2 regions of the Pseudomonas sp. LPB0260 genome follow, and region 1 is predicted to be linked to the other one. Evidence: riboswitches for the same ligand, from Rfam matches in the RefSeq annotation. Region 1 holds a riboswitch; the other holds the start of a gene.
The links. Region 1 has a riboswitch for thiamine pyrophosphate ahead of thiC (phosphomethylpyrimidine synthase ThiC). Riboswitches for the same ligand answer to the same signal wherever they lie in the genome.

Region 1 (14,514 bases):
GCCTGGCGTCGCGCCAGCACCTGGTTGAAGTTCAGTGGCTGGCCGATGCCCTGGTAGCTCAGGCGGTCCGCTCCCGCCTCGACGAACAGCGGCAGGGTCTTGAAGACGCTGGGATTCTTGCGGATCAGCGCGCGCGCCATCTCGGCTCCTTTCGCGGGGTGGCCTGGCCGCGAGCGCGGGCTCAGGCGATGTCCTGGATCACCGCCGCGGCTGTCGCCACGTTGTCGGCCAGGTGCTGCGGGTTGATGGTGCCGATGATCGCGCTGCTCACCGCCGGGTGGCCGAAGATCAGCTCGAAGCTGGCACGCACCGGATCTTCGCCCGGTTGCAGGCAGGCATGGCCGCTGGCCAGGGCCTTCTTCACCAGGATGCCTTTGCCGTGCAGCTCGGCGTAGTCCAGCACCGGCACCTCGCCCTGCTCGTTGAGATTGTAGGTGACCATCGCGCAGTCACCCTGCTCGAGGGCCAGCAGGCCGCCCTCGACGGTCTTGCCGGACAGGCCGAAGGCGCGGATCTTGCCTTCGCGCTTGAGCGCGGCGAGGGTCTCGTAGAGGCCGCTGTCCTGCAGGATGGCGACATCGTTGCCGTCCGAGTGCACCAGCAGCAGGTCGATGAAATCGGTCTCCAGGCGCTTGAGGCTGCGCTCCACGGAGAGGCGCGCGTGGGACGGGGAAAAGTCGAAGCGCGACTGACCGTCCTCGAACTCCTCGCCGACCTTGCTGACGATCACCCACTGCTCGCGCTGGCCGCGCAGCAGCGGGCCGAGGCGCGCCTCACTGGTGCCGTAGGCGGGGGCCGTGTCGATCAGGTTGATGCCCAGCTCGTGAGCCTGGGCCAGCAGCGCGCGCGCCGCCGCGTCATCCGGGATGCGAAAGCCGCTGGGGTACTTCACCCCCTGGTCGCGGCCCAGCTTGACGGTGCCCAGGCCCAGCGGGGAGACCAGCAGTCCGGTCGCGCCGAGCGGGCGGTGGAGGTTGTGCAGGGTGTGCATCAGAACAGTTCCTCCCAGGCGGGATGGGCGATGGCCGGGCGCGGCAGCTCGGGCAGTGGCGGATGGCCGGCGGGCTGGATACCGTCGCGCGCCAGCGTCGCCAGCACGCGGTCGGCGAAGTCCGGGGCCAGGGCAAGTTTAGTCGGCCAGCCGACCAGCAGGCGGCCCTGTTCGGCGAGAAAGGCGTTGTCGGGGCGCACCAGGCCGGATTGCGCCGGTTCGGCGCGCTCGACCCGCAGGGTGGCCCATTGCGCGCTGCCGAAATCGACCCAGGGCAGCAGCTCGCCCAGCTCCTTCTGCGCCGCCCGGACCTGCGCCGCCGGTTCGCGGGCTACTCCATCGGCCTCGGCCAGGTCGCCGCCCAGGTACCAGACCCACTGGCCGTCGGCCGCCGGGTGGCTGGTGACCGTCACCCGCGGCTTGGGGCCGCCGCCCAGGCAGTGGGCGTACAGCGGCTTGAGGGTCGGCCCCTTGACCAGCACCATGTGCAGCGGGCGCAACTGTTGGGCCGGTTGCTGCAGGCCGAGCGCCGCGAGCAGCTCGGCGTTGCCGCGGCCGGCGCTGAGGGCGATGCGCTGGGCGCGGATCTCGCGGCCGTCGACGCGCAGGCCGACCAGCTCGTCCTGCTCGCGCAGCGGTTCGATGCGCTCGGCCGCCAGCAACCCGTCACCGGCCAGTTCGGCGAGGCGGGCGATCAGGCTGGGCACGTCGAGCACCAGTTCGGCCAGGCGGTAGACCTTGCCCTTGAACCTGGGGTGTTGCAGCGCCGGCGGCAGCTGTTCGCCCTTGACCTGGTCGACCCGGCCGCGCACCGCCTTGCTGGCGAAGAAGCTGGTCAGGTTGCCGGCCAGGCTGCCGGGCGACCACAGGTAGTGGGCCTCGGACAGCAGGCGCACGCCGGACAGATCCAGCTCGCCGCTGCCGGCCAGGGCCTCGCGCCAGCGCCGCGGCATGTCGGCGATGGCTTCCGAGGCGCCGCTCAGCGCGCCATGCAGAGCGTACTTGGCGCCGCCGTGGATGATGCCCTGGGACTTGACGCTCTGCCCGCCGCCGAGGCTGGCGTTTTCCACCAGCAGGGTGGCGAAGCCCTGGCGGCGCAGGCGCGCATTGAGCCAGAGGCCGGCGATACCGCCGCCGACGATCAGGACGTCAGTGCTCAGAGCTTGGGACATGGGCGCGCCTCGATAGGAAAACAGGCGCGCAGTATAACCCGCGAGGTCGTGGTGGCTGCCTCGCTCAGTGGCCGACGCTTTGCGAGAACAGCTGGATCACCACCACCCCGGCGACGATCAGGCCCATGCCGAGCAGGGCCGGCAGGTCCAGGCGCTGCTGGTAGAGCACGGCGGCGGCGACGCTCACCAGGACGATGCCCAGGCCGGCCCACACCGCGTAGGCGACGCCGACCGGGATGGTCTTGACCACCAGGCTGAGCATCCAGAACGACAGCACGTAGCCGCCCACCACCAGCAGCAGCGGCAGGGGCCGGTTGAAGCCGTCCAGCGCCTTCATCGAGGCGGTGGCGACGACTTCCGCGGAAATGGCGATGGCGAGGTAGAGATAGCCGGTCATGGTGGAACTCCTGTGGGTGCTGCCGCCATTCTAGGGAGATTCATGATGGGATAAACTTATTACCTATCTGAAATGGAGATGGGTCATGCAGTGGAGCCTCGAGCAGATTCGCCTGTTCATCAGTGTCGCCGAGGGCCGCTCGTTCTCCGCCGTGGCGCGGCAGATGAATCGCGCGCAGTCGGCCGTCAGCACGGCGATTGCCCAGTTGGAGGTCGATCTGGGCGTGCAGTTGTTCGCGCGCAGCAGCGGCCGCCAGCCGCAGCTGACGGAAGCCGGCGCCAGCTTGCTCGAGGAGGCGCGCGAAGTGCTGCGCCAGTGCGAGCGTCTGGAAGGGCGGGCCCTCGGCCTGGCCCGCGGCGAGGAGGCGCGGCTGCGCCTGGCCCAGGACGAGGCGATGCCCTATCCGCCGGTGCTCGATAGCCTGGAGGCGCTGGCCCGGCAGTTTCCGCAGCTCGAGGTGCAGGTCGCCAGCGCCGCCCAGGGCGATGTCGCGCGCAAGCTGCTGGAGCGTCGCGCCGACCTGGGCCTGCTGTTCCACCACGAACAGATGCCCGAGGCCCTGGAGCGCCAGCGCCTCGGCGCCATCGGCATGGTCACGGTGTGCGGCGCCGGCCATCCGCTGGCCGCGCACGATTATGTGGATCGCCGCGAACTGGCCCGGCACCGTCAGCTGCTGATGGCGCCCCAGGACAGCCGCTACCCCGGTGGCGAGCAGATCAGTCCCCAGGTCTGGCGCGCCGACAGTTTCTACGTCATGGCCGAACTGCTGATGCGCAACCTCGGCTGGGCCTGGCTGCCACGCCATGTGGCGCAGTACCCGACCTACCTGGGGCAGCTGGTGGAATTGCGCAGCGACTGGACGCCGCCGCCCCTGGTGGTGGAGCTGGTCTGCCGGCGCGACGAGGCCCTGGGGCCGGCGGCCTTGTGGCTGGCCGACTGCCTGGCCGAGCACCTGCAGGCCATTGGCTGATCGGCGGGCGCGGCTCTGCTAAGCTGCGCGCCCATGAATCGGACCCTCTATACCCTGCTGTTCCATCTCGGCCTGCCCCTGGTCGCCCTGCGCCTGGCCTACCGCGCCTGGCGGGCGCCGGCCTACGCCAGGCGCATCGGCGAGCGCTTCGCCTTCGGCCTGCCGGCGCTCGCCCCTGGCGGCATCTGGGTGCATGCGGTCTCGGTGGGCGAGAGCATTGCCGCCGCACCGCTGATCCGCGAGCTGCTGGCGCGCTACCCGCAGTTGCCGATCACCGTCACCTGCATGACCCCGACCGGCTCGGAGCGCATCCGCGCGCTGTTCGCCGCGCCGGAGTTCGCCGGGCGCGTGCAGCACTGCTACCTGCCCTATGACCTGCCCTGGGCCGCCGCGCGTTTTCTCGAGCGGCTGCGCCCGCGTCTGGCGCTGATCATGGAAACCGAGTTGTGGCCCAACCACATCCACCAGTGCGCCCGCCGCGGCATTCCCGTGGTCCTGGCCAACGCGCGGCTGTCCGAGCGCTCGGCACGCGGTTACGGGCGCTTCGCCAAACTGACCGCGCCGATGCTCGCCGAACTGAGCCTGATCGCCGCGCAGACGGCCGCCGAGGCCGAGCGCTTTCGCACGCTGGGTGCTCGCGGCGAATGCGTCGAGGTGACCGGCTCGATCAAGTACGACCTGCACGTCGACCCGGCCCTGCTCGATCGCGCCACCGAACTGCGGGTGCAGTGGGGCGCCAACGAGCGCCCGCTGTGGATCGCCGCCAGCACCCACGCCGGCGAGGACGAGATCATCCTCATCGCTCATCGCCAGCTGCTGGACCAGTACCCGGACGCACTGCTGATCCTGGTGCCGCGCCATCCGGAACGCTTCTCCGGCGTGTTCGAGTTGTGCCGGCGGCAGGGGTTCGCCACCCGTCGTCGCTCCACCGGCGAGGCGGTGAGCGACGCCGACCAGGTGCTGCTCGGCGATACCATGGGTGAACTGCTGTTTCTCTATGCCCTGGCCGACTGCGCCTTCGTCGGCGGTAGCCTGGTGGCCAATGGCGGCCACAACCTGCTGGAGCCGGCGGCACTGGGCAAGCCGGTGCTCAGCGGCCCGCACCTGTTCAACTTTCTCGAGATCGCCGCGCAACTGCGCGAGGCCGGGGCGTTGGGGGAAGTGGCCGATGCGCAGCAGCTCGCCGCCAGGGTGGCCGAGCTGTGGCAGCAGCCGCAGCAGGCGCAGCGCATGCGTGAGGCCGGCCTGGCGGTGATGAGGGCCAATCAGGGCGCGCTGCAGCGCCTGCTCGCCGGCGTGGGGCGCCTGCTCGGTTAGTCGCCGCGCCGGCTCTGCGGCCTGACCGAACAGCCATGAAAAAGCCGGCCACCTGGGCCGGCTTTTTCATGTTCGTCCTTCAGTAGTCCGGGTTGCCTTGCAGCTGCGCTTCCGCGGCCTTGGCCAGGTCCGGCGGGAGGAAATCCTGGTCCGGGTCGTAGTCCGGCTTGAGGAAGCTGCCCAGGGCCTCCAGATCGGCCGGGCTGAGGGTGCCGGCGGCCTGCTTGAGGCGCAGGTTGTTGAGGATGTAGTCGTAGCGTGCGTCGTTGTAGGTGCGCACCGAGCTGTACAGCTGACGCTGGGCGTTGAGCACGTCGACGATGTTGCGCGTACCGACCTGGTAGCCGATCTCGGTGGCTTCCACGGCGCTCTGGTTGGAGATGATCGACTGCTTGCGCGCCTGCACGGTCTCCACGTCGGTGTTCACCGCGCGGTGCAGGTTGCGGGTGTTCTGCACCACCTGACGGCGCAGGCTCTCGCGCAGCTGCTCGCTCTGGCTCAGGCGCTGGTAGGCCTCGCGCACCTGGGAGCTGGTCAGGCCGCCGCTGTACAGCGGGATGTTCAGCTGCAGGCCGATCGAGCGCTGCTCGACGTCGCCGCTGAAGCGCGCGGCGCTGGCGCCGCTGTTGCTGAAGCCGAGGCTGTCGTTGTCGCCCTTCTGGTAGCTGGCCACCGCATCCAGGCTAGGCGCATGGCCGGACTTGCGCTGGCGCAGGGTTTCCTCGGCGGCGCTGACCGCGTAGTTGCTGGCCAGCAGGTTGAGGTTCTGCGCGGCGGCGGTGTCGACCCAGGCCTTGGCGTCGTTGGGCGTCGGGGCGAGGATCGGCAAGCTGTGGTCGATGCCCTCGAGGGCGCCGTGTTCGCGATTGGTCAGGGTGATCAGGGCCTGGAAGGCGTCTTCCACCTGGCGCTCGGCGATGATCCGGTTGGCCCGCGCGGTGTCGAAGCCGGCCTGGGCCTCGAGCACGTCGGTCTTGTCCGACAGGCCGACGTCGAAGCGCTCGTTGGCCTGGTCGAGCTGGCGCTTGAAGGCGGCTTCCTCGGCCCGGGTCGAGGCCAGGGCGTCCTGGGCGCGTAGCACCGCGAAGTAGGTCTCGGCGCTCTGCAGGATCAGACTCTGCTCGGTGGCGGACAGTTCCAGGGCCGCCTGTTCGCTGCTTGCCTCGGCGGCCTGCAGCTGGAACCAGCGGTCGGCGCGGAACAGCGGCTGGCTGAGGTTGGCCTGGTACACCGTGCCGCTGCGCGTGCTGGTGCTGGCCGGCGAGTCGACCTCGGTGCGGGTGTTGCTCAGGTTGGCGCCCGCCGACAGGTTCGGCAGCAGACCGGCGCGGGCCTGGGGCACCACTTCGCGGCGGGCCTGGTAGTCGGCGCGCGCCGCCGCCAGGTCGGCGTTGTTGCTGGCGGCTTCCTGATAGACGGTGATCAGGTCGGTCTTGGTGGACAGCGGAGCCTGTTCGGCCCAGGCCAATCCGGCGGAGGCGGCGGCCACGGCAAGCGCCAGGGAGAGTCTGCGCAGCATTCGGGGAATCCTAGATTTGGCGGTAATCGGCAAGGCTAAGCGGGTCCGCCGGGAGGGGTCAAGCCGTGCCGAGGGCGCCGAGAGTGTAGTTTGCGACAAGCTATGTTGCCTGCTTGCAACAATCGGCGGCGCCCGTCCTTGGCGTCATTATCCGACGTATGGGTCAGGCGTTTTTGACTCGCCGGTTGGTTTTATCGCCGGCGGTTGATTAGACTGGGCGGGTTCTTGTCGGGGTGCCCCATATGCGGGGCTGAGATTGGCAGCTGCCGGATCCCGTTGAACCTGATCAGGTTAAGGCCTGCGTAGGGAACAAGATGTCCTCGCCCATCCTTCGGCGAGTCCTCTCGGCGCCGTCTCCGGTGCTCCCCGCACACCTCGCCCATCCCAGGTTCGCTCCGACATTCATCCAGGAGAGCACCAGCCGATGAGCGCACAAGAAAAGAAGAACCTGAGCGAGTCCGCCCAGGTCGACCAGCAGTCGATCCAGCCCTTCCCCCGCTCGCAGAAGATCTATGTGCAGGGATCGCGTCCGGACATCCGCGTACCGATGCGCGAGATCAGCCTGGACGTCACCCCGACCGATTTCGGCGGCGAGATCAACGCGCCGGTGCTGGTCTATGACACGTCCGGTCCCTACACCGACCCGAGCGTAACCATCGATGTGCGCCAGGGCCTGGCCGATGTGCGCAGCGCCTGGATCGAAGACCGCGGCGACACCGAGCTGCTCGATGGCCTGAGCTCCCATTTCGGCCAGGAACGCCTGGCCAACCCCGAACTGACCGCCATGCGCTTCGCCCACGTGCGCAACCCGCGCCGCGCCAAGCCCGGCAAGAACGTCAGCCAGATGCACTACGCGCGCCAGGGCATCATCACCCCGGAGATGGAATACGTCGCCATCCGCGAGAACATGAAGCTGCAGGAGGCCCGCGCCGCCGGCCTGCTGGAGCAGCAGCACGCCGGCCACAGCTTCGGTGCCTCGATTCCCAAGGAGATCACCCCGGAGTTCGTCCGCGAGGAGATCGCCCGCGGCCGCGCCATCATCCCGGCCAACATCAACCACGTGGAACTGGAGCCGATGATCATCGGCCGCAACTTCCTGGTGAAGATCAACGGCAACATCGGCAACTCGGCGCTGGGCTCCTCCATCGAGGAGGAAGTGGCCAAGCTGACCTGGGGCATCCGCTGGGGTTCGGACACCGTGATGGACCTGTCCACCGGCAAGCACATCCACGAGACCCGCGAGTGGATCATCCGCAACTCGCCGGTGCCGATCGGCACGGTGCCGATCTACCAGGCCCTGGAGAAGGTCAATGGCGTGGCCGAGGACCTGACCTGGGAGCTGTTCCGCGACACCCTGATCGAGCAGGCCGAGCAGGGCGTGGACTACTTCACCATCCACGCCGGTGTGCTGCTGCGCTACGTGCCGATGACCGCCAAGCGGGTCACCGGCATCGTCTCGCGCGGCGGCTCGATCATGGCCAAGTGGTGCCTGGCGCACCACAAGGAGAATTTCCTCTACACCCACTTCGAGGAAATCTGCGAGATCATGAAGGCCTACGACGTCAGCTTCTCGCTGGGCGACGGCCTGCGTCCCGGCTCGATCGCCGACGCCAACGACGAGGCACAGTTCGGCGAACTGGAGACCCTCGGCGAGCTGACCAAGATCGCCTGGAAGCACGACGTGCAGGTGATGATCGAAGGCCCCGGCCACGTGCCGATGCAGCTGATCAAGGAGAACATGGACAAGCAGCTGGAATGCTGCGACGAGGCGCCGTTCTACACCCTCGGCCCGCTGACCACCGACATCGCCCCCGGCTACGACCACATCACCTCGGGCATCGGCGCGGCGATGATCGGTTGGTTCGGTTGCGCCATGCTCTGCTACGTTACCCCCAAGGAGCACCTGGGGCTGCCGAACAAGGACGACGTGAAGACCGGCATCATCACCTACAAGATCGCCGCCCATGCCGCCGACCTTGCCAAAGGCCATCCGGGAGCGCAGATTCGCGATAATGCCTTGAGCAAGGCGCGCTTCGAGTTCCGCTGGGAAGACCAGTTCAACCTGGGCCTGGACCCGGACACGGCGCGCAGCTACCACGACGAGACCCTGCCCAAGGACTCGGCCAAGGTGGCGCACTTCTGCTCCATGTGCGGGCCGAAGTTCTGCTCGATGAAGATCACCCAGGAGGTGCGGGTCTATGCTGAAGAGCAACGCATCGCCGCCCTGGAGCTGGATCAGGAGGTCGAGCAGGGCATGCAGGCCAAGGCCGAGGAGTTCAAGGCACAAGGCGCGCAGCTCTATCACAAGGTGTGATGGGGGATGCAGCCACCGACGCAGTGCCGCGCCGGTGGCGAGAAGCTGATCTAGGGCGGGCCTTCGGGCCCGTTCCTGTTAACAGGGGGTGCTTATGCAGCGGGACGATGTAGAAATAATCGAGCGGGAGGCCTGCTTTCGCGGCTTCTACCAGCTCGACCGCGTGCGCCTGCGTCATCGCCAGTTCGCCGGGGGCATGGGGCCCGAGCTCAGTCGCGAGCTGTTCGTGCGTCACGATGCGGTCTGCGTGCTGCCCTACGACCCGCAGCGCGACGTCGTGGTGCTGATCGAGCAGTTCCGCGTCGGCGCCCTGGACAAGAGCGCCAATCCCTGGCTGCTGGAGCTGGTCGCCGGACTGATCGACACCGACGAGGAACCGGAGCAGGTGGCTCGCCGCGAGGCGGAGGAGGAGGCCGGTTTGAAGCTCAGCTCGCTGTGGCCGATCACCCAGTACTACCCCTCGCCCGGCGGTTCGGATGAGCGGGTGCACCTGTTCATCGGCCGTTGCGACAGCGATGGCGCCGGTGGTGTGCATGGCCTGGCCGAGGAGGGCGAGGACATTCGCGTGCATGTCTGGCCGCTGGAGGACGCCCTGGATGCGATGAAGGATGGCCGCATCGACAATGCGGCGAGCATCATCGCCCTGCAATGGCTGGCGCTGAACCGCGCCGAGGTCAGGGGGTTGTGGTCGTGAACCTGTTGCGCGAGCGCTACCGGGTCGACCTGGTCGAGCTGCAGGCGGCCTGCGAGGCCAACTACGCCCGGCTGATGCGCCTGCTGCCGGAGATGCGCAGCGAGCAGAAGACTCGCCGGGTCGCCCTCAGTCAGGGCGACCGCGTGCTGGGCGTGCTGGTGCTGGAGGTGCTGGAGGCCTGCCCCTACACCACCACCCTGCTGGTGCGTCAGGAACACAGCCTGCCCTGGTTGCCGGTGCCGCAGTTGCAAGTGCGGGTGTACCACGATGCGCGCATGGCCGAGGTGGTCAGCGCCGAGAATGCCCGGCGCTTCCGCAGCATCTATCCCTACCCGAACGCGGCCATGCACCAGCCGGACGAAAAGAGCCAGCTCAACCTGTTCCTCGGCGAGTGGCTGAGCCACTGCCTGGCTTGCGGCCACGAGCCGGCGCCGGTGTTCTAGGGGGCGCCCGGGGCGTTGTCGCGTTTACGCCCGATTACGACGGTTTTTCTGTGACCCAAGCCCGCTTCGCGGGTTTACCATCGCCGGCGCTAGCTAGCATAATCCAAGCACCCTGCTCGAGGAGACGGCCTTGCCGAGCGTGCCCACTTCCGCTGTTGAGTCTTCGGTGCTGCTGGTGCAGCTATCCGACAGCCATCTGTTCGCCGAGGCGGGCGGCAAGCTGTTGGGCATGGACACCCAGGACAGCCTGCAACGGGTCATCGAGCTCGTGCTTCAGGAGCAGCCACGGATCGACCTGATGCTGGCCAGCGGCGACCTGTCGCAGGACGGCAGCGAGGCGTCCTACGCCCACTTCCGCCAGCTGACCGCGGCCATCCCGGCGCCGGCCCGCTGGTTTCCCGGCAACCACGACGAGCTGCCGGCGATGCACAGCGCCTGCGCCGGCAGCGACCTGCTGGAGCCGGTGGTCGACCTGGGCAACTGGCGCATCATCCTGCTCGACTCCTCGATTCCCGGCGCGGTGCCCGGCTACCTTGCCGACCAGCAGCTGGAGCTGCTCGAGCGCGCACTGAGCGAAGCCCCGGAGCGCCATCACCTGATCTGCCTGCACCACCACCCGGTGTCCATCGGTTGCGCCTGGATGGAGCCGATCGGCGTGCGCAACCCCGAGGCGCTGTTCGCCGTGCTCGAACGCCACAGCCAGGCGCGAGCGCTGCTCTGGGGGCACATCCACCAGGAGTTCGACCAGCAGCGTGGCGACCTGCGCCTGCTGGCCTCGCCCTCGACCTGCGTGCAATTCACCCCGCGCAGCGAGGATTTCCAGGTCGACAGCTGCGCGCCGGGCTACCGCTGGCTGCGCCTGCATGACGACGGCCGCCTGGAAACCGGCGTGTCGCGGGTCACCGGTATCCAGTTCGAGGTGGACTACAGCGTCAAGGGCTATTGATAGCCACGGGCTGGAGGCGGCGGCGGTAAAACTGCTACCGTTCGGCTTCCCGTACCTTGCCGCAAGCCTCGTCACCCATGTCCGCAGTCAGTCCCAGCATCCTCTATATCCACGGCCTCAACAGCTCGCCCGACTCGCTGAAAGCCAGCCTGCTGCGCCGGGCCATGGCGCGGCTGGGCCTGGCCGCGCAGCTGCGCGTGCCGGCCCTGCATCACCATCCGCGCCAGGCCATCGCCCAGCTCGAGGCGCTGATCGCCGAGCTCGGTCGGCCCGTGCTGGTCGGCAGCTCCCTGGGCGGCTACTATGCGACCCACTTGGCCGAACGGCATGGTTTGCGCGCGCTGTTGATCAATCCGGCGGTGCGTCCGCACCTGCTGTTCGATGGCTACCTGGGACCGCAAAAGAACTACTACAGCGATGAAACCTGGGAGCTGACCGCCGAGCACGTGACGGCTCTGGGTGAGCTGCAAGTGCCGCCGCCGCAGGACCCCGCGCGCTATCAGGTGTGGCTGCAGACCGCCGACGAAACCCTCGACTACCGCCAGGCCGAGGCCTACTACCGGGCCTGCGCGCTGCGCATCCAGGCCGGTGGCGACCATGGTTTCCAGGGCTTCGCCGCACGCCTGCCGATGCTTTTTGCTTTTGCCGGTGTGCCCGCCACCCTGTGGCGCGACGCCGACTTCTCCGACCTTTAATACGATTCGAGACCCCATGGCCCAGCAGAACGCCTATAACGCAGACGCCATCGAAGTCCTTTCCGGCCTCGACCCGGTGCGCAAGCGCCCGGGCATGTACACCGACACCAGCCGGCCCAACCACCTGGCCCAGGAAGTGATCGACAACAGCGTCGACGAAGCCCTGGCCGGCCACGCCAAGTCGATCCAGGTGATCCTCCACGAGGACAACTCCCTGGAAGTGCTCGACGACGGGCGTGGCATGCCGGTGGACATCCACCCCGAGGAAGGGGTGCCGGGGGTCGAGCTGATCCTCACCAAGCTGCACGCCGGCGGCAAGTTCTCCAACAAGAACTACCAGTTTTCCGGCGGTCTGCACGGCGTCGGCATCTCGGTGGTCAACGCCCTGTCGACCCGGGTCGAGGTGCGCGTCAAGCGTGACGGCAGCGAATACCGCATGGCCTTCGCCGACGGCTTCAAGGCCAGCGATCTGGAGGTAATGGGCACGGTCGGCAAGCGCAACACTGGCACCAGCGTGCATTTCTGGCCGGACCCCAAGTACTTCGACTCGTACAAGTTCTCGGTCAGCCGCCTCAAGCACGTGCTCAAGGCCAAGGCCGTGCTCTGTCCGGGCCTGGCGGTCAGTTTCGAGGACAAGGCCAGCGGCGAGCGGGTCGAGTGGCTCTACGAGGACGGCCTGCGCTCCTACCTGGTGGATGCGGTCAGCGAGTACCCGCGCCTGCCCGAGGAACCGTTCTGCGGCAGCCTCAGTGGTAACAAGGAAGCGGTGGACTGGGCCTTGCTGTGGCTGCCGGAGGGCGGCGAGGGCGTGCAGGAGAGCTACGTCAACCTGATTCCCACCGCCCAGGGCGGCACCCACGTCAACGGCCTGCGCCAGGGCCTGCTGGACGCCATGCGCGAGTTCTGCGAGTTCCGCAATCTGCTGCCGCGCGGGGTCAAGCTGGCGCCCGAGGACATCTGGGAGCGCATCGCCTTCGTCCTGTCGATGAAGATGCAGGATGCCCAGTTCTCCGGGCAGACCAAGGAGCGCCTGTCCTCGCGCGAGGCCGCGGCCTTCGTCTCTGGTGTGGTCAAGGACGCCTTCAGCCTGTGGCTCAACGCCCACCCCGAGTTCGGCCAGCAGCTCGCCGAGCTGGCGATCAGCAACGCCAACCGGCGCCTCAAGGCCGGCAAGAAGGTCGAACGCAAGCGCATCACCCAGGGCCCGGCACTGCCCGGCAAGCTCGCCGACTGCGCCGGCCAGGAGCCGATGCGCGCGGAGCTGTTCCTGGTCGAGGGCGATTCGGCCGGAGGCAGCGCCAAGCAGGCGCGCGACAAGGAGTTCCAGGCGATCATGCCGCTGCGCGGCAAGATCCTGAATACCTGGGAGGTCGACGGCGGCGAGGTGCTGGCCAGCCAGGAGGTGCATGACATCGCCGTGGCCATCGGCATCGACCCGGGATCCAGCGACCTCTCCCAGCTGCGCTACGGCAAGATCTGCATTCTCGCCGACGCCGACTCCGACGGTCTGCACATCGCCACCCTGCTGTGCGCGCTGTTCGTCCGGCACTTCCGCCCCCTGGTGGATGCCGGCCACGTTTATGTGGCCATGCCGCCGCTGTATCGCATCGACCTGGGCAAGGAGGTGTTCTACGCCCTGGACGACGCCGAGCGCGACGGCATCCTCGACCGCCTGGTGGCCGAGAAGCGCCGCGGCAAGCCCCAGGTCACCCGCTTCAAGGGCCTCGGCGAGATGAACCCGCCGCAGCTGCGCGAGACCACCATGGACCCGAATACCCGGCGCCTGGTGCAACTGACCCTGGACGACTTCGAAGGCACCCGGGAGATCATGGACATGCTGCTGGCGAAGAAGCGCGCCGGCGACCGCAAGTCCTGGCTGGAGTCCAAGGGCAACCTGGCCGAGGTGCTGCTCTGATGCGTGGCCTGGCTGTCGCGCTGTTGCTGGTCTCGGCGGCGGCATCGGCGGATGCGCCGCCCCTCGAGGAGTTGAGCCTGCTCGGCGAGTACCCGGTCGAGGGCCTGGCCGGTGGCAACCTGTCCGGCCTGGCCCAGTGCGAGGACACGCTGTGGGCGGTGTCGGACCGCGAGGATGACCGGCTGTACCGCCTGCAGACCGGCGCCGAGGTCTGGCAGGCCGAGGCCGAGCCCTTCGCGGCCCCGCCGTCACCGCCCATGCCGCTGCCCTGGGGGCTGCGCATGAGCACCTGGGTCGCCGGCCAGGTGCGGGGCGGTGGCCTGGACTTCGAGGGACTGTCCTGCGATCGGCAGGGCAATCGCTACCTGGTCAGCGAGTCGCAGGCCGCCGTGTTGCGCCTTACGCCCCTGGGCGAGGCGCGCTGGCTGGCCCTGCCGGAAGCCGTGGTGCGCCAGGCGCGGGCCAGCGGCATGTTGCTGAAATTCAACGCGTTGCTGGAGGGCGTCGCCGTCGATCCGGCCGGTGAGCGCCTGTGGCTGGCCGCCGAGCGCAATCGTCGCGGTCTGCTGGTGCTGCACGGCAATGGCCTGTCCTGGCGCTGCAGCGGTGGCTGCGTGCTGATCAGCGAAGGCGGCCGCGAGCCGGCGCCGGCGCAACTGGGCGACGAGGCGCGGCCCCGGGACTTCTCCGGCCTGGCCTTCCATCAGGAGAAACTCTTCACCCTGGAACGCCAGGCCCATCGTATCTGCCGCCGCCAGCTGAGCGACGGCGCGGTCGAACGCTGCTGGTCCTTCGCCGCCGAGGCGCTCACCGACGCTCGCCGCTATCCGTCGAGCCAAGGCCAGGCCGAGGCCTTGTGGGTCGATGCCGAAGGCGCCTGGATCGGCCTGGACAATCAGGGCCAGGCCCGCGCCGATGGCGAGCAGCGGCCGATCGTCTGGCGCGTCGCCGCGCCGAAGCACGGCTGGGGCGGCCGCCGGTGAGCGCGCCAGCGCCGGGACGCCGGGCGGGGCGGGTGATGCTGGTGCTCGCCTGGCTCGCCGCGCTGCTGCTGGCCACGCGCTTCTTCGCCGATTGGGAGGAGTCCCAGCGCAACCCCAATCGTCAGCCCGAGTCGCTGCATGGCAGCGATTACGTGGAA
Region 2 (14,514 bases), 3.1 Mb from region 1:
CGCCCCGGCGCGGCCGCCTTGAAGCCGTCGCCGGCCTTGTAGGACAGGCCGGTGGCATCGATGTCGTGGCCCTTGGCGCAGCGCACCCAGCCCTTCTCGGACATCACCACGGTGATCGGCTCGGTCGGCAGCAACTCGGTTTCCGACAGGGCGCGGGCCTCGGCGCGCTCGACGATCGGCGAGCGCCGCGCGTCGCCATAGGTCTCGGCGTCCTTGATGATCTCGTCGCGCACCAGCTTCTTCAGCTTGACCTCACTGCCGAGCAGGGCCAGCAGCTTGGCGCGCTCCTTGGCCAGCTCGTCCTGCTCGCCGCGGATCTTCATCTCTTCCAGGCGCGCCAGCTGACGCAGGCGGGTGTCGAGGATGTAGTCGGCCTGCACCTCGGTCAGGCCGAAACGGGCCATCAGCACCGGCTTGGGTTGGTCCTCGGTACGGATGATGTGGATCACCTCGTCGAGATTGAGGAAGGCCACCAGCAGGCCCTCCAACAGGTGCAGGCGCTTCTCCACCTTGTCCAGGCGGAACTGCAGGCGCCGGCGCACGGTGTTCACCCGGTACTCCAGCCACTCGCGCAGCAGCTGGCGCAGGTTCTTCACCTGGGGCTTGCCGTCCAGGCCGATGACGTTGGTGTTGACCCGGTAGCTGGACTCCAGGTCTGTGGTGGCGAACAGGTGGGTCATCAGCTCGTCGGCATCGACCCGGTTGGAGCGCGGGATGATGACGATGCGGCAGGGGTGCTCGTGGTCCGACTCGTCGCGCAGGTCGGCGACCATCGGCAGCTTCTTGGCCTGCATCTGCCCGGCGATCTGCTCCAGCACCTTGGCCCCGGAGACCTGATGCGGCAGCGCGGTGACCACGATGTCGCCGTCCTCGATGCGATACACCGCGCGCATGCGCACCGAACCGCGGCCGGTCTCGTAGATCTTCAACAGATCGCTGCGCGGGGTGATCACCTCGGCCTCGGTGGGGAAGTCCGGGCCCAGCACGTGCTCGCAGAGCTGCTCGACCGTGGCGTCCGGCTGATCGAGCAGGCGCACGCAGGCGGCGGCGACCTCGCGCAGGTTGTGCGGCGGCACGTCGGTGGCCATGCCCACGGCGATGCCGGTGGTGCCGTTGAGCAACAGGTTGGGCAGGCGCGCCGGCAGGGTCGCCGGCTCGTTGAGGGTACCGTCGAAGTTCGGCACCCAGTCCACCGTGCCCTGGCCCAGTTCGGTCAGCAGCACCTCGGAGTAGCGCGACAGGCGCGCCTCGGTGTAGCGCATGGCGGCGAAGGACTTGGGATCGTCCGGCGCGCCCCAGTTGCCCTGGCCGTCGACCAGGGTGTAGCGATAGCTGAACGGCTGGGCCATCAGCACCATGGCCTCGTAGCAGGCCGAGTCGCCATGGGGGTGGAACTTGCCGAGCACGTCGCCGACGGTGCGCGCCGACTTCTTGTGCTTGGCGTCGGCGTCCAGGCCCAGCTCGCTCATGGCATAGACGATGCGCCGCTGCACGGGCTTGAGGCCATCGCCGATATGCGGCAGGGCGCGATCCATGATCACGTACATCGAGTAGTTGAGATAGGCCTGCTCGGTGAAGTCGGCAAGCGAGCGGCGCTCAACGCCATCCAGGCTCAGATCGAGGGATTCGCTCATGAAAGTCTCATCGCAAGGTTGATTGGCGCAGCATCAGGGTGCCGTCGCGCTGGGTGAATTCGAGTTGTTTGAGGGCGCTCATGCCCAGCAGCACTTCCTCGCCATCCATGCCGGGGGCGATCAGCGCCTCGACGTCATGCAGCACGATGTCGCCCAGCCGCAGGCTGGCCAGTTGCGTGCGATGGGCCGTGGCGCGGCCATTGGCGGTGCTGATGGTGATCGCCGCGCCGGCACGCAGGCCCAGGCGCCGGGCCGCCTCCACGGGCACCGCCACCTGGGTGGCGCCGGTGTCGAGGAGGAAGGTCACCGGCTCGCCGTTGATCTGCCCGGTGGCGCGGTAATGCCCCTGGCGACTGCTGGCCAGGCGTACTTCCACGTAATCGCTGCCATGCAGCGACTCGGGCTGACGATTGGGGTTGCGCTGGGACTCCTCCCAATCGGCGAAGAAGCGCGTGGCCAGCAGCAGCGCGGCGAGCCAGGCGAGCACCAGCATCACCCGCCCCGCCCGGCGTCCCGGCGCTGGCGCGCTCACCGGCGGCCGCCCCAGCCGTGCTTCGGCGCGGCGACGCGCCAGACGATCGGCCGCTGCTCGCCATCGGCGCGGGCCTGGCCCTGATTGTCCAGGCCGATCCAGGCGCCTTCGGCATCGACCCACAAGGCCTCGGCCTGGCCTTGGCTCGACGGATAGCGGCGAGCGTCGGTGAGCGCCTCGGCGGCGAAGGACCAGCAGCGTTCGACCGCGCCGTCGCTCAGCTGGCGGCGGCAGATACGATGGGCCTGGCGTTCCAGGGTGAAGAGTTTCTCCTGATGGAAGGCCAGGCCGGAGAAGTCCCGGGGCCGCGCCTCGTCGCCCAGTTGCGCCGGCGCCGGCTCGCGGCCGCCTTCGCTGATCAGCACGCAGCCACCGCTGCAGCGCCAGGACAGGCCATTGCCGTGCAGCACCAGCAGACCGCGACGATTGCGCTCGGCGGCCAGCCACAGGCGCTCACCGGCCGGATCGACGGCGACGCCCTCCAGCAACGCGTTGAATTTCAGCAACATGCCGCTGGCCCGCGCCTGGCGCACCACGGCTTCCGGCAGGGCCAGCCAGCGCGCCTCGCCCAGGGGCGTAAGGCGCAACACGGCGGCCTGCGACTCGCTGACCAGGTAGCGATTGCCCTGCCGATCGCAGGACAGTCCCTCGAAGTCCAGGCCACCGCCCCGCACCTGGCCGGCGACCCAGGTGCTCATGCGCAGCCCCCAGGGCAGCGGCATGGGCGGTGACGGCGGGGCCGCGAAGGGCTCGGCCTCGGCCTGCCAGACCTCGGCGCCGGTCTGCAGGCGGTACAGCCGGTCATCCTCGCGGTCCGACACCGCCCACAGCGTGTCCTCGCACTGGGCCAGGCCGGACAGGTTGCCACCGGCCAGGCCCTCGACCGGGTACTCGCCGAGCAGGCTCAACTCCTCGAGGGGCGGCGCATCCGCCGATGCCGCCGCCGAGACCAGCAACAGCGCGACAGCCAGGCCACGCATCAGAGCAGCACCTCGGCCAGGTTGCCCTTGGACTCCAGCCAGGACTTGCGGTCGCCGGCGCGCTTCTTCGCCAGCAGCATGTCCATGATCTCCCGGGTGCCTTCGAAGTCGTCCAGGGTCAGTTGCACCAGGCGCCGGGTATTCGGGTCCATGGTGGTCTCGCGCAGCTGCGGCGGGTTCATCTCGCCGAGGCCCTTGAAGCGGGTGACCTGGGGCTTGCCGCGGCGCTTCTCGGCCACCAGGCGGTCGAGGATGCCGTCGCGCTCGGCGTCGTCCAGGGCGTAGAACACCTCCTTGCCCAGGTCGATGCGATACAGCGGCGGCATGGCCACATAAACGTGGCCGGCATCCACCAGGGGGCGGAAGTGCCGGACGAACAGCGCGCACAGCAGGGTGGCGATGTGCAGACCGTCGGAGTCGGCGTCGGCGAGAATGCAGATCTTGCCGTAGCGCAGCTGGGAGAGGTCGCTGGATCCCGGGTCGATGCCGATGGCCACGGCGATGTCATGCACCTCCTGGCTGGCCAGCACCTCGCCGCCGTCGACCTCCCAGGTATTCAGGATCTTGCCGCGCAGCGGCATGATCGCCTGGAACTCCTTGTCGCGCGCCTGCTTGGCGCTGCCTCCGGCCGAATCGCCCTCGACCAGGAACAGCTCCGCGCGCATCGGCTCCTGGCCGGCGCAGTCGGCGAGCTTGCCGGGCAGTGCCGGGCCCTGGGTGATGCGCTTGCGTTCGACCTTCTTGCCGGCCTTGAGGCGCCGGTTGGCGTTGCTGATCGCCAGCTCGGCGAGCTGCTGGCCGAACTCGGGGTGGGCGTTGAGCCACAGGCTGAAGGCGTCCTTGACCACACCAGAGACGAAGGCCGCGGCCTCGCGCGAGGACAGGCGCTCCTTGGTCTGCCCGGAGAACTGGGCATCCTGCATCTTCATCGACAGGACGAAGGCGATGCGCTCCCAGATGTCCTCGGGCGCCAGCTTGACCCCGCGCGGCAGCAGATTGCGGAACTCGCAGAACTCGCGCATGGCGTCCAGCAGGCCCTGGCGCAGGCCGTTGACGTGGGTGCCGCCCTGGGCGGTGGGAATCAGGTTGACGTAGCTCTCCTGCACGCCCTCGCCGCCCTCCGGCAGCCACAGCAAGGCCCAGTCCACCGCTTCCTTGTTACCACTGAGGCTGCCGCAGAACGGTTCCTCGGGCAGGCGCGGGTACTCGCTGACCGCATCCACCAGGTAGGAGCGCAGGCCGTCCTCGTAGAGCCACTCGACCCGCTCGCCGCTGGCCTTGTCCTCGAAACTGACCGCCAGGCCCGGACAGAGCACGGCCTTGGCCTTGAGCACGTGCTTGAGGCGGCTGACCGAGAACTTGTACGAGTCGAAGTACTTGGGGTCCGGCCAGAAATGCACGCTGGTGCCAGTGTTGCGCTTGCCGACCGTGCCCATTACCTCCAGATCGCTGGCCTTGAAGCCGTCGGCGAAGGCCATGCGGTATTCGCTGCCGTCACGCTTGACGCGCACCTCGACCCGGGTCGACAGGGCGTTGACCACCGAGATGCCGACGCCGTGCAGACCGCCGGAAAACTGGTAGTTCTTGTTGGAGAACTTGCCGCCGGCGTGCAGCTTGGTGAGGATCAGCTCGACCCCCGGCACCCCTTCCTCGGGGTGGATGTCCACCGGCATGCCACGCCCGTCGTCGAGCACTTCCAGGGAGTTGTCCTCGTGGAGGATCACCTGGATCGACTTGGCGTGGCCGGCCAGGGCTTCGTCGACGCTGTTGTCGATCACTTCCTGGGCCAGGTGGTTGGGCCGGCTGGTGTCGGTGTACATGCCCGGGCGCTTGCGCACCGGGTCGAGGCCGGAAAGGACTTCGATGGCGTCTGCGTTATAGGCGTTCTGCTGGGCCATGGGGTCTCGAATCGTATTAAAGGTCGGAGAAGTCGGCGTCGCGCCACAGGGTGGCGGGCACACCGGCAAAAGCAAAAAGCATCGGCAGGCGTGCGGCGAAGCCCTGGAAACCATGGTCGCCACCGGCCTGGATGCGCAGCGCGCAGGCCCGGTAGTAGGCCTCGGCCTGGCGGTAGTCGAGGGTTTCGTCGGCGGTCTGCAGCCACACCTGATAGCGCGCGGGGTCCTGCGGCGGCGGCACTTGCAGCTCACCCAGAGCCGTCACGTGCTCGGCGGTCAGCTCCCAGGTTTCATCGCTGTAGTAGTTCTTTTGCGGTCCCAGGTAGCCATCGAACAGCAGGTGCGGACGCACCGCCGGATTGATCAACAGCGCGCGCAAACCATGCCGTTCGGCCAAGTGGGTCGCATAGTAGCCGCCCAGGGAGCTGCCGACCAGCACGGGCCGACCGAGCTCGGCGATCAGCGCCTCGAGCTGGGCGATGGCCTGGCGCGGATGGTGATGCAGGGCCGGCACGCGCAGCTGCGCGGCCAGGCCCAGCCGCGCCATGGCCCGGCGCAGCAGGCTGGCTTTCAGCGAGTCGGGCGAGCTGTTGAGGCCGTGGATATAGAGGATGCTGGGACTGACTGCGGACATGGGTGACGAGGCTTGCGGCAAGGTACGGGAAGCCGAACGGTAGCAGTTTTACCGCCGCCGCCTCCAGCCCGTGGCTATCAATAGCCCTTGACGCTGTAGTCCACCTCGAACTGGATACCGGTGACCCGCGACACGCCGGTTTCCAGGCGGCCGTCGTCATGCAGGCGCAGCCAGCGGTAGCCCGGCGCGCAGCTGTCGACCTGGAAATCCTCGCTGCGCGGGGTGAATTGCACGCAGGTCGAGGGCGAGGCCAGCAGGCGCAGGTCGCCACGCTGCTGGTCGAACTCCTGGTGGATGTGCCCCCAGAGCAGCGCTCGCGCCTGGCTGTGGCGTTCGAGCACGGCGAACAGCGCCTCGGGGTTGCGCACGCCGATCGGCTCCATCCAGGCGCAACCGATGGACACCGGGTGGTGGTGCAGGCAGATCAGGTGATGGCGCTCCGGGGCTTCGCTCAGTGCGCGCTCGAGCAGCTCCAGCTGCTGGTCGGCAAGGTAGCCGGGCACCGCGCCGGGAATCGAGGAGTCGAGCAGGATGATGCGCCAGTTGCCCAGGTCGACCACCGGCTCCAGCAGGTCGCTGCCGGCGCAGGCGCTGTGCATCGCCGGCAGCTCGTCGTGGTTGCCGGGAAACCAGCGGGCCGGCGCCGGGATGGCCGCGGTCAGCTGGCGGAAGTGGGCGTAGGACGCCTCGCTGCCGTCCTGCGACAGGTCGCCGCTGGCCAGCATCAGGTCGATCCGTGGCTGCTCCTGAAGCACGAGCTCGATGACCCGTTGCAGGCTGTCCTGGGTGTCCATGCCCAACAGCTTGCCGCCCGCCTCGGCGAACAGATGGCTGTCGGATAGCTGCACCAGCAGCACCGAAGACTCAACAGCGGAAGTGGGCACGCTCGGCAAGGCCGTCTCCTCGAGCAGGGTGCTTGGATTATGCTAGCTAGCGCCGGCGATGGTAAACCCGCGAAGCGGGCTTGGGTCACAGAAAAACCGTCGTAATCGGGCGTAAACGCGACAACGCCCCGGGCGCCCCCTAGAACACCGGCGCCGGCTCGTGGCCGCAAGCCAGGCAGTGGCTCAGCCACTCGCCGAGGAACAGGTTGAGCTGGCTCTTTTCGTCCGGCTGGTGCATGGCCGCGTTCGGGTAGGGATAGATGCTGCGGAAGCGCCGGGCATTCTCGGCGCTGACCACCTCGGCCATGCGCGCATCGTGGTACACCCGCACTTGCAACTGCGGCACCGGCAACCAGGGCAGGCTGTGTTCCTGACGCACCAGCAGGGTGGTGGTGTAGGGGCAGGCCTCCAGCACCTCCAGCACCAGCACGCCCAGCACGCGGTCGCCCTGACTGAGGGCGACCCGGCGAGTCTTCTGCTCGCTGCGCATCTCCGGCAGCAGGCGCATCAGCCGGGCGTAGTTGGCCTCGCAGGCCGCCTGCAGCTCGACCAGGTCGACCCGGTAGCGCTCGCGCAACAGGTTCACGACCACAACCCCCTGACCTCGGCGCGGTTCAGCGCCAGCCATTGCAGGGCGATGATGCTCGCCGCATTGTCGATGCGGCCATCCTTCATCGCATCCAGGGCGTCCTCCAGCGGCCAGACATGCACGCGAATGTCCTCGCCCTCCTCGGCCAGGCCATGCACACCACCGGCGCCATCGCTGTCGCAACGGCCGATGAACAGGTGCACCCGCTCATCCGAACCGCCGGGCGAGGGGTAGTACTGGGTGATCGGCCACAGCGAGCTGAGCTTCAAACCGGCCTCCTCCTCCGCCTCGCGGCGAGCCACCTGCTCCGGTTCCTCGTCGGTGTCGATCAGTCCGGCGACCAGCTCCAGCAGCCAGGGATTGGCGCTCTTGTCCAGGGCGCCGACGCGGAACTGCTCGATCAGCACCACGACGTCGCGCTGCGGGTCGTAGGGCAGCACGCAGACCGCATCGTGACGCACGAACAGCTCGCGACTGAGCTCGGGCCCCATGCCCCCGGCGAACTGGCGATGACGCAGGCGCACGCGGTCGAGCTGGTAGAAGCCGCGAAAGCAGGCCTCCCGCTCGATTATTTCTACATCGTCCCGCTGCATAAGCACCCCCTGTTAACAGGAACGGGCCCGAAGGCCCGCCCTAGATCAGCTTCTCGCCACCGGCGCGGCACTGCGTCGGTGGCTGCATCCCCCATCACACCTTGTGATAGAGCTGCGCGCCTTGTGCCTTGAACTCCTCGGCCTTGGCCTGCATGCCCTGCTCGACCTCCTGATCCAGCTCCAGGGCGGCGATGCGTTGCTCTTCAGCATAGACCCGCACCTCCTGGGTGATCTTCATCGAGCAGAACTTCGGCCCGCACATGGAGCAGAAGTGCGCCACCTTGGCCGAGTCCTTGGGCAGGGTCTCGTCGTGGTAGCTGCGCGCCGTGTCCGGGTCCAGGCCCAGGTTGAACTGGTCTTCCCAGCGGAACTCGAAGCGCGCCTTGCTCAAGGCATTATCGCGAATCTGCGCTCCCGGATGGCCTTTGGCAAGGTCGGCGGCATGGGCGGCGATCTTGTAGGTGATGATGCCGGTCTTCACGTCGTCCTTGTTCGGCAGCCCCAGGTGCTCCTTGGGGGTAACGTAGCAGAGCATGGCGCAACCGAACCAACCGATCATCGCCGCGCCGATGCCCGAGGTGATGTGGTCGTAGCCGGGGGCGATGTCGGTGGTCAGCGGGCCGAGGGTGTAGAACGGCGCCTCGTCGCAGCATTCCAGCTGCTTGTCCATGTTCTCCTTGATCAGCTGCATCGGCACGTGGCCGGGGCCTTCGATCATCACCTGCACGTCGTGCTTCCAGGCGATCTTGGTCAGCTCGCCGAGGGTCTCCAGTTCGCCGAACTGTGCCTCGTCGTTGGCGTCGGCGATCGAGCCGGGACGCAGGCCGTCGCCCAGCGAGAAGCTGACGTCGTAGGCCTTCATGATCTCGCAGATTTCCTCGAAGTGGGTGTAGAGGAAATTCTCCTTGTGGTGCGCCAGGCACCACTTGGCCATGATCGAGCCGCCGCGCGAGACGATGCCGGTGACCCGCTTGGCGGTCATCGGCACGTAGCGCAGCAGCACACCGGCGTGGATGGTGAAGTAGTCCACGCCCTGCTCGGCCTGCTCGATCAGGGTGTCGCGGAACAGCTCCCAGGTCAGGTCCTCGGCCACGCCATTGACCTTCTCCAGGGCCTGGTAGATCGGCACCGTGCCGATCGGCACCGGCGAGTTGCGGATGATCCACTCGCGGGTCTCGTGGATGTGCTTGCCGGTGGACAGGTCCATCACGGTGTCCGAACCCCAGCGGATGCCCCAGGTCAGCTTGGCCACTTCCTCCTCGATGGAGGAGCCCAGCGCCGAGTTGCCGATGTTGCCGTTGATCTTCACCAGGAAGTTGCGGCCGATGATCATCGGCTCCAGTTCCACGTGGTTGATGTTGGCCGGGATGATGGCGCGGCCGCGGGCGATCTCCTCGCGGACGAACTCCGGGGTGATCTCCTTGGGAATCGAGGCACCGAAGCTGTGGCCGGCGTGCTGCTGCTCCAGCAGGCCGGCGGCGCGGGCCTCCTGCAGCTTCATGTTCTCGCGGATGGCGACGTATTCCATCTCCGGGGTGATGATGCCCTGGCGCGCGTAGTGCATCTGGCTGACGTTCTTGCCGGGCTTGGCGCGGCGCGGGTTGCGCACGTGGGCGAAGCGCATGGCGGTCAGTTCGGGGTTGGCCAGGCGTTCCTGGCCGAAATGGGAGCTCAGGCCATCGAGCAGCTCGGTGTCGCCGCGGTCTTCGATCCAGGCGCTGCGCACATCGGCCAGGCCCTGGCGCACATCGATGGTTACGCTCGGGTCGGTGTAGGGACCGGACGTGTCATAGACCAGCACCGGCGCGTTGATCTCGCCGCCGAAATCGGTCGGGGTGACGTCCAGGCTGATCTCGCGCATCGGTACGCGGATGTCCGGACGCGATCCCTGCACATAGATCTTCTGCGAGCGGGGGAAGGGCTGGATCGACTGCTGGTCGACCTGGGCGGACTCGCTCAGGTTCTTCTTTTCTTGTGCGCTCATCGGCTGGTGCTCTCCTGGATGAATGTCGGAGCGAACCTGGGATGGGCGAGGTGTGCGGGGAGCACCGGAGACGGCGCCGAGAGGACTCGCCGAAGGATGGGCGAGGACATCTTGTTCCCTACGCAGGCCTTAACCTGATCAGGTTCAACGGGATCCGGCAGCTGCCAATCTCAGCCCCGCATATGGGGCACCCCGACAAGAACCCGCCCAGTCTAATCAACCGCCGGCGATAAAACCAACCGGCGAGTCAAAAACGCCTGACCCATACGTCGGATAATGACGCCAAGGACGGGCGCCGCCGATTGTTGCAAGCAGGCAACATAGCTTGTCGCAAACTACACTCTCGGCGCCCTCGGCACGGCTTGACCCCTCCCGGCGGACCCGCTTAGCCTTGCCGATTACCGCCAAATCTAGGATTCCCCGAATGCTGCGCAGACTCTCCCTGGCGCTTGCCGTGGCCGCCGCCTCCGCCGGATTGGCCTGGGCCGAACAGGCTCCGCTGTCCACCAAGACCGACCTGATCACCGTCTATCAGGAAGCCGCCAGCAACAACGCCGACCTGGCGGCGGCGCGCGCCGACTACCAGGCCCGCCGCGAAGTGGTGCCCCAGGCCCGCGCCGGTCTGCTGCCGAACCTGTCGGCGGGCGCCAACCTGAGCAACACCCGCACCGAGGTCGACTCGCCGGCCAGCACCAGCACGCGCAGCGGCACGGTGTACCAGGCCAACCTCAGCCAGCCGCTGTTCCGCGCCGACCGCTGGTTCCAGCTGCAGGCCGCCGAGGCAAGCAGCGAACAGGCGGCCCTGGAACTGTCCGCCACCGAGCAGAGTCTGATCCTGCAGAGCGCCGAGACCTACTTCGCGGTGCTACGCGCCCAGGACGCCCTGGCCTCGACCCGGGCCGAGGAAGCCGCCTTCAAGCGCCAGCTCGACCAGGCCAACGAGCGCTTCGACGTCGGCCTGTCGGACAAGACCGACGTGCTCGAGGCCCAGGCCGGCTTCGACACCGCGCGGGCCAACCGGATCATCGCCGAGCGCCAGGTGGAAGACGCCTTCCAGGCCCTGATCACCCTGACCAATCGCGAACACGGCGCCCTCGAGGGCATCGACCACAGCTTGCCGATCCTCGCCCCGACGCCCAACGACGCCAAGGCCTGGGTCGACACCGCCGCCGCGCAGAACCTCAACCTGCTGGCCAGCAACTACGCGGTCAGCGCCGCCGAGGAAACCCTGCGCCAGCGCAAGTCCGGCCATGCGCCTAGCCTGGATGCGGTGGCCAGCTACCAGAAGGGCGACAACGACAGCCTCGGCTTCAGCAACAGCGGCGCCAGCGCCGCGCGCTTCAGCGGCGACGTCGAGCAGCGCTCGATCGGCCTGCAGCTGAACATCCCGCTGTACAGCGGCGGCCTGACCAGCTCCCAGGTGCGCGAGGCCTACCAGCGCCTGAGCCAGAGCGAGCAGCTGCGCGAGAGCCTGCGCCGTCAGGTGGTGCAGAACACCCGCAACCTGCACCGCGCGGTGAACACCGACGTGGAGACCGTGCAGGCGCGCAAGCAGTCGATCATCTCCAACCAGAGCGCCGTGGAAGCCACCGAGATCGGCTACCAGGTCGGTACGCGCAACATCGTCGACGTGCTCAACGCCCAGCGTCAGCTGTACAGCTCGGTGCGCACCTACAACGACGCACGCTACGACTACATCCTCAACAACCTGCGCCTCAAGCAGGCCGCCGGCACCCTCAGCCCGGCCGATCTGGAGGCCCTGGGCAGCTTCCTCAAGCCGGACTACGACCCGGACCAGGATTTCCTCCCGCCGGACCTGGCCAAGGCCGCGGAAGCGCAGCTGCAAGGCAACCCGGACTACTGAAGGACGAACATGAAAAAGCCGGCCCAGGTGGCCGGCTTTTTCATGGCTGTTCGGTCAGGCCGCAGAGCCGGCGCGGCGACTAACCGAGCAGGCGCCCCACGCCGGCGAGCAGGCGCTGCAGCGCGCCCTGATTGGCCCTCATCACCGCCAGGCCGGCCTCACGCATGCGCTGCGCCTGCTGCGGCTGCTGCCACAGCTCGGCCACCCTGGCGGCGAGCTGCTGCGCATCGGCCACTTCCCCCAACGCCCCGGCCTCGCGCAGTTGCGCGGCGATCTCGAGAAAGTTGAACAGGTGCGGGCCGCTGAGCACCGGCTTGCCCAGTGCCGCCGGCTCCAGCAGGTTGTGGCCGCCATTGGCCACCAGGCTACCGCCGACGAAGGCGCAGTCGGCCAGGGCATAGAGAAACAGCAGTTCACCCATGGTATCGCCGAGCAGCACCTGGTCGGCGTCGCTCACCGCCTCGCCGGTGGAGCGACGACGGGTGGCGAACCCCTGCCGCCGGCACAACTCGAACACGCCGGAGAAGCGTTCCGGATGGCGCGGCACCAGGATCAGCAGTGCGTCCGGGTACTGGTCCAGCAGCTGGCGATGAGCGATGAGGATGATCTCGTCCTCGCCGGCGTGGGTGCTGGCGGCGATCCACAGCGGGCGCTCGTTGGCGCCCCACTGCACCCGCAGTTCGGTGGCGCGATCGAGCAGGGCCGGGTCGACGTGCAGGTCGTACTTGATCGAGCCGGTCACCTCGACGCATTCGCCGCGAGCACCCAGCGTGCGAAAGCGCTCGGCCTCGGCGGCCGTCTGCGCGGCGATCAGGCTCAGTTCGGCGAGCATCGGCGCGGTCAGTTTGGCGAAGCGCCCGTAACCGCGTGCCGAGCGCTCGGACAGCCGCGCGTTGGCCAGGACCACGGGAATGCCGCGGCGGGCGCACTGGTGGATGTGGTTGGGCCACAACTCGGTTTCCATGATCAGCGCCAGACGCGGGCGCAGCCGCTCGAGAAAACGCGCGGCGGCCCAGGGCAGGTCATAGGGCAGGTAGCAGTGCTGCACGCGCCCGGCGAACTCCGGCGCGGCGAACAGCGCGCGGATGCGCTCCGAGCCGGTCGGGGTCATGCAGGTGACGGTGATCGGCAACTGCGGGTAGCGCGCCAGCAGCTCGCGGATCAGCGGTGCGGCGGCAATGCTCTCGCCCACCGAGACCGCATGCACCCAGATGCCGCCAGGGGCGAGCGCCGGCAGGCCGAAGGCGAAGCGCTCGCCGATGCGCCTGGCGTAGGCCGGCGCCCGCCAGGCGCGGTAGGCCAGGCGCAGGGCGACCAGGGGCAGGCCGAGATGGAACAGCAGGGTATAGAGGGTCCGATTCATGGGCGCGCAGCTTAGCAGAGCCGCGCCCGCCGATCAGCCAATGGCCTGCAGGTGCTCGGCCAGGCAGTCGGCCAGCCACAAGGCCGCCGGCCCCAGGGCCTCGTCGCGCCGGCAGACCAGCTCCACCACCAGGGGCGGCGGCGTCCAGTCGCTGCGCAATTCCACCAGCTGCCCCAGGTAGGTCGGGTACTGCGCCACATGGCGTGGCAGCCAGGCCCAGCCGAGGTTGCGCATCAGCAGTTCGGCCATGACGTAGAAACTGTCGGCGCGCCAGACCTGGGGACTGATCTGCTCGCCACCGGGGTAGCGGCTGTCCTGGGGCGCCATCAGCAGCTGACGGTGCCGGGCCAGTTCGCGGCGATCCACATAATCGTGCGCGGCCAGCGGATGGCCGGCGCCGCACACCGTGACCATGCCGATGGCGCCGAGGCGCTGGCGCTCCAGGGCCTCGGGCATCTGTTCGTGGTGGAACAGCAGGCCCAGGTCGGCGCGACGCTCCAGCAGCTTGCGCGCGACATCGCCCTGGGCGGCGCTGGCGACCTGCACCTCGAGCTGCGGAAACTGCCGGGCCAGCGCCTCCAGGCTATCGAGCACCGGCGGATAGGGCATCGCCTCGTCCTGGGCCAGGCGCAGCCGCGCCTCCTCGCCGCGGGCCAGGCCGAGGGCCCGCCCTTCCAGACGCTCGCACTGGCGCAGCACTTCGCGCGCCTCCTCGAGCAAGCTGGCGCCGGCTTCCGTCAGCTGCGGCTGGCGGCCGCTGCTGCGCGCGAACAACTGCACGCCCAGATCGACCTCCAACTGGGCAATCGCCGTGCTGACGGCCGACTGCGCGCGATTCATCTGCCGCGCCACGGCGGAGAACGAGCGGCCCTCGGCGACACTGATGAACAGGCGAATCTGCTCGAGGCTCCACTGCATGACCCATCTCCATTTCAGATAGGTAATAAGTTTATCCCATCATGAATCTCCCTAGAATGGCGGCAGCACCCACAGGAGTTCCACCATGACCGGCTATCTCTACCTCGCCATCGCCATTTCCGCGGAAGTCGTCGCCACCGCCTCGATGAAGGCGCTGGACGGCTTCAACCGGCCCCTGCCGCTGCTGCTGGTGGTGGGCGGCTACGTGCTGTCGTTCTGGATGCTCAGCCTGGTGGTCAAGACCATCCCGGTCGGCGTCGCCTACGCGGTGTGGGCCGGCCTGGGCATCGTCCTGGTGAGCGTCGCCGCCGCCGTGCTCTACCAGCAGCGCCTGGACCTGCCGGCCCTGCTCGGCATGGGCCTGATCGTCGCCGGGGTGGTGGTGATCCAGCTGTTCTCGCAAAGCGTCGGCCACTGAGCGAGGCAGCCACCACGACCTCGCGGGTTATACTGCGCGCCTGTTTTCCTATCGAGGCGCGCCCATGTCCCAAGCTCTGAGCACTGACGTCCTGATCGTCGGCGGCGGTATCGCCGGCCTCTGGCTCAATGCGCGCCTGCGCCGCCAGGGCTTCGCCACCCTGCTGGTGGAAAACGCCAGCCTCGGCGGCGGGCAGAGCGTCAAGTCCCAGGGCATCATCCAC

Region 2: it holds a riboswitch for thiamine pyrophosphate, as region 1 does, so the genes downstream of both, thiC (phosphomethylpyrimidine synthase ThiC) here and thiC (phosphomethylpyrimidine synthase ThiC) in region 1, are expected to answer to the same signal.

The regions. Positions count from the first base shown of each region.
Region 1 covers NZ_CP058247.1:5,078,088-5,092,601, forward strand. The annotation lists gene LPB260_RS22670 (metal ABC transporter ATPase) at 1-140, opposite strand, end outside; gene LPB260_RS22675 (aldo/keto reductase) at 182-991, opposite strand; gene LPB260_RS22680 (FAD-binding oxidoreductase) at 991-2,163, opposite strand; gene LPB260_RS22685 (multidrug efflux SMR transporter) at 2,228-2,560, opposite strand; gene LPB260_RS22690 (LysR family transcriptional regulator) at 2,646-3,530, shown strand; gene waaA (lipid IV(A) 3-deoxy-D-manno-octulosonic acid transferase) at 3,564-4,847, shown strand; gene LPB260_RS22700 (TolC family outer membrane protein) at 4,927-6,366, opposite strand; TPP riboswitch at 6,586-6,692, shown strand; gene thiC (phosphomethylpyrimidine synthase ThiC) at 6,791-8,680, shown strand; gene nudF (ADP-ribose diphosphatase) at 8,775-9,374, shown strand; gene LPB260_RS22715 (DUF1249 domain-containing protein) at 9,365-9,817, shown strand; gene cpdA (3',5'-cyclic-AMP phosphodiesterase) at 9,948-10,763, shown strand; gene LPB260_RS22725 (YqiA/YcfP family alpha/beta fold hydrolase) at 10,841-11,458, shown strand; gene parE (DNA topoisomerase IV subunit B) at 11,475-13,373, shown strand; gene LPB260_RS22735 (esterase-like activity of phytase family protein) at 13,373-14,356, shown strand; gene LPB260_RS22740 (TIGR02281 family clan AA aspartic protease) at 14,392-14,514, shown strand, end outside.
Region 2 covers NZ_CP058247.1:1,766,192-1,780,705, reverse strand. The annotation lists gene parC (DNA topoisomerase IV subunit A) at 1-1,634, opposite strand, end outside; gene LPB260_RS07790 (TIGR02281 family clan AA aspartic protease) at 1,642-2,127, opposite strand; gene LPB260_RS07785 (esterase-like activity of phytase family protein) at 2,163-3,146, opposite strand; gene parE (DNA topoisomerase IV subunit B) at 3,146-5,044, opposite strand; gene LPB260_RS07775 (YqiA/YcfP family alpha/beta fold hydrolase) at 5,061-5,678, opposite strand; gene cpdA (3',5'-cyclic-AMP phosphodiesterase) at 5,756-6,571, opposite strand; gene LPB260_RS07765 (DUF1249 domain-containing protein) at 6,702-7,154, opposite strand; gene nudF (ADP-ribose diphosphatase) at 7,145-7,744, opposite strand; gene thiC (phosphomethylpyrimidine synthase ThiC) at 7,839-9,728, opposite strand; TPP riboswitch at 9,827-9,933, opposite strand; gene LPB260_RS07750 (TolC family outer membrane protein) at 10,153-11,592, shown strand; gene waaA (lipid IV(A) 3-deoxy-D-manno-octulosonic acid transferase) at 11,672-12,955, opposite strand; gene LPB260_RS07740 (LysR family transcriptional regulator) at 12,989-13,873, opposite strand; gene LPB260_RS07735 (multidrug efflux SMR transporter) at 13,959-14,291, shown strand; gene LPB260_RS07730 (FAD-binding oxidoreductase) at 14,356-14,514, shown strand, end outside.